Robertmurraya sp. FSL R5-0851: one gene and its partner. Each later gene encodes a partner of the first gene's protein in a complex. Links are inferred from orthologs where the notes say so. Each region holds a gene or a part of one and is shown on either strand. Other genes may lie near its edges.

Region 1 (4,133 bases):
GAATAAAGCATGGTTCCTCCACGATGAATAATATCACCAACAGAACCTAGTTCTAACTTTTTGATATTTCCGCTAATTAAGCCAGAGTAGCCGTTGTATACTCCATAGACTTCCATATCATGAAAAATTGCTTTACGAACGACCGCACGTACAGCAGCGTTCATACCTGGTGAATCTCCACCACTTGTTAACACACCGATTCTTTTCAAAGCAAATCACCTCTGTATTGGATTGTTGAAGTATTATGTATAGTTAGAAGATGAATAATACGACATGTGATGCACTACTATTATTTACAGAATACCCGGGAATATTTCTAAAATACCATGAAGAAACAATGTTCTCAACTCTATCATAAACATAAAATCAATAGACGAAATAGTTTTTTTATTGAAAGCGCTTAATACTATCTTTTTTTTCTAAAAATGTTCATAATTCGATATTTACTGTCATTTTATTGGGATTTCTCTAAAAAAATAAGAAAGAGTGTGTCGAAACACACTCATCCATTTACACCTATATATTCGTGCAAAAATGTATATTTACCCATATTCTTGTATTTTTCATATCTTAATGCAAGCAGTTCATTTTCTGTTAGCTGTAACAACTGCTTTAGTGACTGTTGAATCGTATTTCTTATGCTTTCGGCTTGAGTATTTACATCCTTATGGGCTCCACCTCGAACTTCAGGAATAATTTCATCAATCACTCCAAGTTCCTTTAAGTCTGGTGCCGTGATTTTCATTGTTTCAGCCGCCTGTTTCGCAAGAGAAGCATCCTTCCAAAGAATAGCTGCAGCTCCTTCAGGGGAAATAACCGAGTACGTTGAGTTTTCAAGCATGTGGATATGATCACCTACACCAAGTGCAAGGGCACCACCACTTCCTCCTTCTCCAATGACAATACAAACAATAGGTACGGTTAAGCTTGCCATTTCAAAAAGGTTCCTTGCAATCGCTTCGCTTTGCCCTCTTTCTTCCGCAGCTTTCCCAGGATACGCACCCTTCGTATCAATAAAACAAATAATCGGACGATTGAATTTCTCCGCTTGCTTCATAAGTCTCAATGCTTTACGGTACCCCTCAGGATGTGGCATTCCAAAATTTCTACGGATATTTTCCTTCGTATCTTTCCCACGCTGATGGCCAATAATAGTAACAGGCAAACCTTGGAACTTCGCTACTCCTGCTACAATGGCTTCATCATCTCCAAAAAAGCGGTCCCCATGACATTCAATGAAATCAGAAAAGATAATTGATAAATAGTCTTGAGTTGTTGGCCTGGCAGGATGTCTCGCAATTTGCACTCTATCCCATGGCTTCATGTTGTCATAAATATCTTTTTCAAGCTTTTGAAGTCTTGCCTCAAGCTTTTCAATTTCGTCTGTCAAATCTACTTCTGCACTCGCTGTAAATTCTTTTAATTCTGCAATTTTCTTTTTCAGTTCAATGACTGGTTTTTCGAATTCTAGTTCTCCAACCATTCTATTTCACCTCCAGGCGTATGAATATCAAGCAATGTGGAAATTTTCTCTCTCAAATCATCCCTAGATATTACCGCATCTAACTGACCATGTTTTAAAAGAAATTCTGCTGTTTGAAAATCCTCAGGAAGCTCTTCTCTAATGGTTTGTTCGATAATGCGTCTCCCTGCAAATCCAATTAAAGCTCCTGGCTCAGCGAAATTATAGTCCCCAAGAGAAGCGAAACTAGCAGACACTCCTCCAGTAGTTGGGTGTGTCATGATCGATATGATTAGGTTACCTTCGTCGCTAAACTTTTTAAGGGCAACACTCGTCTTGGCCATCTGCATCAGGCTCAATACTCCCTCTTGCATCCTTGCTCCACCTGAAGCTGTAAAGATGATAAATGGGATGGATAGCTCACCTGCTTTTTCGATCGCTCTCGTAATCTTCTCACCAACTACAGAGCCCATACTTCCCATTCTAAAAGTAGAATCCATCACGGCAACAACCGCGTCATGTCCTTCGACCTTACATACACCAGTCACAACAGCTTCATTTAAATTTGTTTTCTGACGATCTTTTTCAAGCTTTTCTATATAATCAGGGAATCCAAGCGGGTTCTCAGATATCATATAACGATCAAGTTCAACGAAGCTTCCTTCGTCAACAAAGCTTTTTAGCCTCTCTTTTGAATTCATTGGATGATGATACCCACAGTGAATACAAACCTTAAGATTCTTCATTAACTCCTTGGAATACATGATTTTCTTACATCTTGGACACTTGGTCATAATCCCTTCTGGGACATCTTGTTTTGCAGCTTCGGTTGGAATAGTTGCATATTTTTTCTTCTTTGGTTTTGTAAATAGGTCTTTAATCGGCAAGCTTAAACCTCCCCATAGAATTCTAATAATCTCAGTGGTCAGACCACTACAATGAAAAATAATGCCTTTTTATATGAAGGCTCGTCTAGTTCTTTTTATCATGTTAGTATAATGTCACAACAAATTCTGCAGATATTTGTCGTTAATCATTCGACAGTTTCCGTAGTGAATAGTACGACTTTAGAACATCCGCCTCATTTCCACCTAGTAAGGCTTGCACGATTGCGAGGTAGAACGGATCGTTCCTTTCCATCTTCGGAAGCTTTAGCGCATCGTAATAATCATTTAAAATCGACCAAATACGATAGAAAAGATGATTATCTGCCAGCTCAACAATTTTTATAAAAAACTGATCGTCCGTAAATTCGCAAGATTCGAGCCACTTTTTTAAATCTTCTAGTTGGTTTACATTATTTCTACGGAGAATGAGTCTTAAACAATCTAATTCGATTAAATATTTCGTTTCAATCACATCTTGTTTTGCTTTTGAATCTTGAAGCACAAATGTGCCAAGTAGCTGCACAAGCTGATTACTGCGAAAATCTCTTATAAAGGTACCTTCTCCTCGACGGGTCTCAATAAGTCCTAAAAGTTCTAAAGCTCTTAAAGCTTCACGAACAGAGGAGCGTCCTACATTAAGACGCTCACAAAGTTCTCGCTCTGATGGAATTTTATCACCGGGTTTTAAACCATCCTGTTCAATCATACTGCGAAGCTGCTTGACAATTTCCAGATAGACTTTTGAGCCTCGTTCCACTGGTTCCATACTCACTTTAAGATCACTCGCTCTTTCCAATAACGGAAAGCTGGCTAGTTCTAGTCTTAATCTCGAGTGGGTCAACCTTCAATCTGGCTACACCTGTTTCCATTGCTGCCTTCGCAACTGCTGCCGCTACCTCTGGCGCTACTCTCGAATCGAATGGTGCTGGAATAACGTAGTCAGCGCTTAGCTCCTCTTCTGAGACAAGACTAGCAATCGCTTCAACCGCTGCCACCTTCATTTTTTCATTTATGTGAGTGGCTCTTACGTCTAAAGCACCTCTGAAGATTCCAGGGAAAGCTAGTACATTATTTACTTGGTTCGGGAAGTCAGAACGTCCGGTTCCGATAACCTTCGCTCCAGCTTTTTTCGCTTCTTCAGGCATGATCTCCGGTGTTGGATTCGCCATAGCGAAAATAATTGGATCCTCATTCATTGTTTGAATCATTTCACCCGTTAATGCACCTGCAACAGAAACTCCAATAAACACATCTGCACCTTTAAGTGCATCTACAAGACTACCTGTTTCTTGATTACGGTTCGTATATTTGGCTATTTCATTTTTAATGTCGTTCATTCCAAATGGTCTGCCTTCATATATAGCTCCTTTAGTGTCACACATAATAATATCACGTACACCATAGGTATATAAAAGTTTCATAATTGCAATCCCTGCAGCACCTGCTCCGTTAGCTACGACCTTAATTTCATTCATCGATTTGCCAACAAGCTTTAGCGCATTTACTAAACCAGCAACTGTAACGATTGCTGTACCATGCTGATCATCATGAAACACAGGTATATTGGTTTCCTTTTTAAGTCTCTCCTCAATCACAAAGCAATTAGGAGCAGCAATATCTTCAAGGTTTATTCCGCCGAATGTTGGTTCTAATAACTTGACGGTTTCAATAATTTTTTCGACGTCAGTTGTACCTAAGCAGATTGGAAATGCATCAACTCCAGCAAAGCTTTTAAACAAAACAGCCTTTCCTTCCATAACAGGAAGTGCCGCTTCTGGTCCAAT
Region 2 (3,966 bases), 320 kb from region 1 along the record:
AGGGCTTTTCTGATTTAACACCGTAGCTGACAAAGTAGGGGAGAAGTGTAAAACTTCTCCTTCTGAAACCTCATCACTTAAAATTAAAGCTTCCCATTCGAACTCATTTAATTTACGAGCAAGCTTTACTTCTATAATCGATGGTTCCTTCTGATGATTTGGATGAAACCTAGCTCTTAATAGTGCGGGGATGGTTCGGCTATTGTTAAGAACAAGCAGGTCACCTTCTTGAAGATAATGTTCAAGCTGACAGAATTCATCGTGGTATACTTGCCCACTTTGTTTATTAAGAACCATCATTTTCACTTGATCACGTCTAATCCCTCTTCGCTCAGGGGGGATTGACGCATTCAACTTTGTTGGAAGATGAAAATCAAAAGCTTGTGAAGTCATTTGCTTTCCTCCTTAAATACTTGAGCTTCAAACCGTTTCCCAGTAATATTATTTGAGTCGTCGGAAGCTAAATAAAGAAAAACATCAACCACATCATTAGGGTCTGCTAACGGGTAATCACAATCAGGAACGGCTAGTGTGTGCATTTCGGTATTCATTTCCCCAGGATCAACCATATTGATACGGATATTTGTATCACGTAGTTCATCAGCCCAAGTTTCTGTTAATCCTTCAATTGCAAACTTTGATACTCCGTAGGCACCCCAACCAGCATACCCAGTTGAGCCGGCTTCAGAGGTAATATTAATGACTGACCCCTTATTTTGTAAAAGCATGTGGATCAGCACTCTTTTTGTTAAAGAAAAAGGGCCAAGAACATTTACGCGTAATGTAGTAGAAAAGTCATCCTCAGGATAATCTAGTAATAGAGGCATTGGACTCAGTCCAAGGGTTGAGGCATTATTAATTAACACATCGATCTGTCCAAATCTTTCTACTGTTAAAGCTACAAATCTTTCAACGTCTCTTGGGAGAGAAATATCTGCCTTTATCGCAAACACTTCTGCTCCTAATTGTTCTGCTTCTTCCTTCACTTTAGATAATGCTTCCATATTTCTAGCGCAAATAGACAACCGTTTTCTTTGTTTGGCAAATGCTAATGTTAAAGCCTTTCCTAATCCTTTTGATGCTCCAGTTATCATAACTACATCGTTACTATTCATTACAAATCTCCTCCTGTATAAATGGTTCCTTGTAATTACAGAATAGAAAATATTTCAAACAATTCCCTCATGTAAAAGCTCGATATTTTCTACAACTTTAGTCGTAGGAGAAAATTTAACTAACAAAAATTTTAAAAAATCTTATATTTCAAAAATGAAAACGTGTTCTTTTGTCGAATATGTATATAGAGGAATAAAGGTTGAACTTCTATGAGGTCTTATCGTATGATATTAGTATCTAGTGCTAAAAAGTAAATTAGAGGTGAATATGATGTTAAAGGTTCAAGAAATTAGAGAATTAATAAAACTTGTAGATCATTCAAGTCTAGATGAATTTGTTTATGAATACGAAGGTGCTAAAATTAAAATGAAAAAGAATGCGGCTGTAGGAACAGTGACTGTAAAGGAACAAGTTACACCTGCGCCTGTAGTCGTTGCTGAAAAGACATCAGCACCAGTGGCTGCTGTAGAGGTAAAGCACGAGGAGCCAATCGCACCGCAAGCACAACCAGCACAAACACCTGCTGCTGATACTTCAAACTTACATAAAATCACTTCACCGATGGTTGGGACTTTCTATGCATCTCCATCACCTGATGCTGATGCGTATGTTAAGGTGGGCTCAAAAGTGTCTAGCGATTCAGTTGTTTGTATCGTAGAAGCAATGAAGTTATTTAATGAAATTGAAGCTGAAGTTAACGGAGAAATTGTAGAGATACTTGTAAAAGACGGACAGTTAGTGGAGTATGGTCAACCGTTATTTTTAGTGAAGCCAGAGTAAGGAGCTGTCTGCTATGATAAAAAAGTTATTAATTGCGAATCGAGGAGAAATAGCCGTTCGTATTATACGGGCTTGCCGTGAGCTTGGGATTGAGTCTGTTGCTGTATATTCTGAGGCGGATCGTGAATCCTTACATGTTCAGCTTGCTGACGAAGCATACTGTATTGGACCAACAGCTTCAAAGGATAGCTACTTAAATTTTACAAATATCATTAGTGTAGCTAAGCTGACGAGTTGTGACGCCATTCATCCTGGTTATGGATTTTTAGCTGAAAATGCTGACTTTGCAGATCTTTGTAGGGATGTGAATATCACATTTGTTGGACCATCTCCAGAAGCCATCTCTAAGATGGGAACAAAGGACGTGGCTCGTGAAACGATGAAACAAGCAGGGGTTCCGATTGTTCCAGGATCCCAAGGAATCATTAAAGACGATGAAGAAGCAATCGAATTGGCCAATAAAATTGGTTACCCTGTTATTATAAAAGCGACTGCTGGTGGGGGTGGAAAAGGAATTCGTGTGGCCCGAACGGAGACTGAGCTAATCAAAGGGATTAACATTACTCAACAAGAAGCATTAACGGCTTTTGGGAACCCTGGAGTATATATCGAAAAGTTTATTGAAGAGTTCCGACATGTTGAGATACAAGTTCTTGCAGATAATCATGGACATGCCATCCATTTAGGGGAAAGAGATTGCTCCATCCAAAGGAGACTTCAAAAGCTTCTTGAGGAAACGCCATCTCCAGCCTTAGACGGAGAAGTAAGACATGAGATGGGAAGTGCAGCCGTTAAGGCAGCATTAGCGGTTGATTATTCTGGTGCCGGGACAGTAGAATTTATTTATGATTATCAAAACCGTAAGTTTTATTTTATGGAAATGAACACTCGTATCCAAGTAGAACATCCGGTCACAGAGATGATAACTGGCGTTGACCTAATTAAGGAACAAATTAAAGTGGCATCTGGTGAAAAGCTTAGTTTAACCCAAGAAGAAGTTGTTTTTAATGGGTGGGCGATCGAATGCAGAATTAACGCAGAAAATCCAATGAAGAAATTCATGCCTTCACCTGGTAAAATAGAAATGTATCTTCCTCCTGGTGGTTTAGGAGTTCGTGTGGATTCAGCTGCATATCCTGGTTATACGATTCCACCCTATTATGACAGCATGATTGCGAAACTGATTACGTACGGAAGTACTAGAGAAGAAGCAATCGCACGCATGAAAAGAGCGTTAAGTGAATTTGTCATAGAAGGAATTCATACAACCATTCCATTCCACTTAAAACTTTTAAATCATGAAAAGTTTGTTGAAGGAGACTTTAACACGAAATTTCTTGAAATGTATGATTTAATGGAAACAGGAAAATAATGTTGGAGGTGCTTTGAATGAGCGAAAATAACATCTTGGAAATGAATCCAGGAAACTCTGGTCTTGGGAAAGTAGAGATTGCACCTGAAGTAATTGAAGTAATTGCTGGTATTGCTGCGTCTGAAGTTGACGGGGTTTCTCAAATGAGAGGAAACTTTGCGTTAGGGGTTGTTGAGCGATTAGGTAAGAAAAATCATGGCAAGGGCGTTAAGGTGGAGCTTGGAGAAGACGGAATTAAAGTGGATGTGTATTGCTTAATGAAGTTTGGGGTTTCCATTCCAACTGTCGCTCAGAAGGTTCAAGATAATATTCGACAAGCGCTTTTGAATATGACTGCACTTGATGCTAAGGAAGTAAACGTGCATATCGTTGGCATCCAGTTCGAAAGTACAAAGCAAGAAGTTGAACAAGAACAAGAGCTGTAATTTACTCACTCTAAAGAGTCAAGGACAACAAAAAAGTCTTTGGCTCTTTTTTCTTTCGAGTATTTCATGTATGATGAGTTATTATGCTATGATCATATTGATGATTAAGGTATCTCAATCAATAAAGGAGTTTAGGATAGATGAAAAGAAGAACGGCAAGAGAAAAAGCGTTACAAGCATTATTTCAAATTGACATAAGTGAAGCAGATCCAAAGGAAGCGATTCTTCATGTATTAGAAGAAGAGCGTGGAGATGACTACCTCTCTACTCTAG

What was found.
Region 2: the proteins of accD (region 1) and accB are in contact, whole or in part, in a solved structure (PDB 8UXZ), measured with the Escherichia coli proteins. The link is inferred for Robertmurraya sp. FSL R5-0851 from one-to-one orthologs.

What each region holds. Positions count from the first base shown.
Region 1 is NZ_JBBOOE010000001.1:3,484,727-3,488,859, forward strand. What follows is about bases 409-3,322. They hold accD (acetyl-CoA carboxylase, carboxyltransferase subunit beta), read right to left. Parts: upstream 2,350-3,322; coding sequence 1,468-2,349; downstream 409-1,467. Other genes in these bases: accA (acetyl-CoA carboxylase carboxyl transferase subunit alpha), read right to left, coding at 503-1,483; MKX65_RS17965 (FadR/GntR family transcriptional regulator), read right to left, coding at 2,492-3,115; MKX65_RS17970 (NAD(P)-dependent malic enzyme), read right to left, coding at 3,129-3,322. In the rest of the region: pfkA (6-phosphofructokinase), read right to left, coding at 1-209; more of MKX65_RS17970, read right to left, coding at 3,323-4,133.
Region 2 is NZ_JBBOOE010000001.1:3,164,198-3,168,163, reverse strand. What follows is about bases 395-3,141. They hold accB (acetyl-CoA carboxylase biotin carboxyl carrier protein), read left to right. Parts: upstream 395-1,386; coding sequence 1,387-1,896; downstream 1,897-3,141. Other genes in these bases: accC (acetyl-CoA carboxylase biotin carboxylase subunit), read left to right, coding at 1,910-3,141; MKX65_RS16320 (SDR family NAD(P)-dependent oxidoreductase), read right to left, coding at 395-1,115. Outside these bases: MKX65_RS16325 (S-adenosylmethionine:tRNA ribosyltransferase-isomerase), read right to left, coding at 1-393; more of MKX65_RS16320, read right to left, coding at 390-394; more of accC, read left to right, coding at 3,142-3,268; MKX65_RS16305 (Asp23/Gls24 family envelope stress response protein), read left to right, coding at 3,286-3,693; transcription antitermination factor NusB, read left to right, coding at 3,834-3,966. UniProt on the Escherichia coli protein: This protein is a component of the acetyl coenzyme A carboxylase complex; first, biotin carboxylase catalyzes the carboxylation of the carrier protein and then the transcarboxylase transfers the carboxyl group to form malonyl-CoA.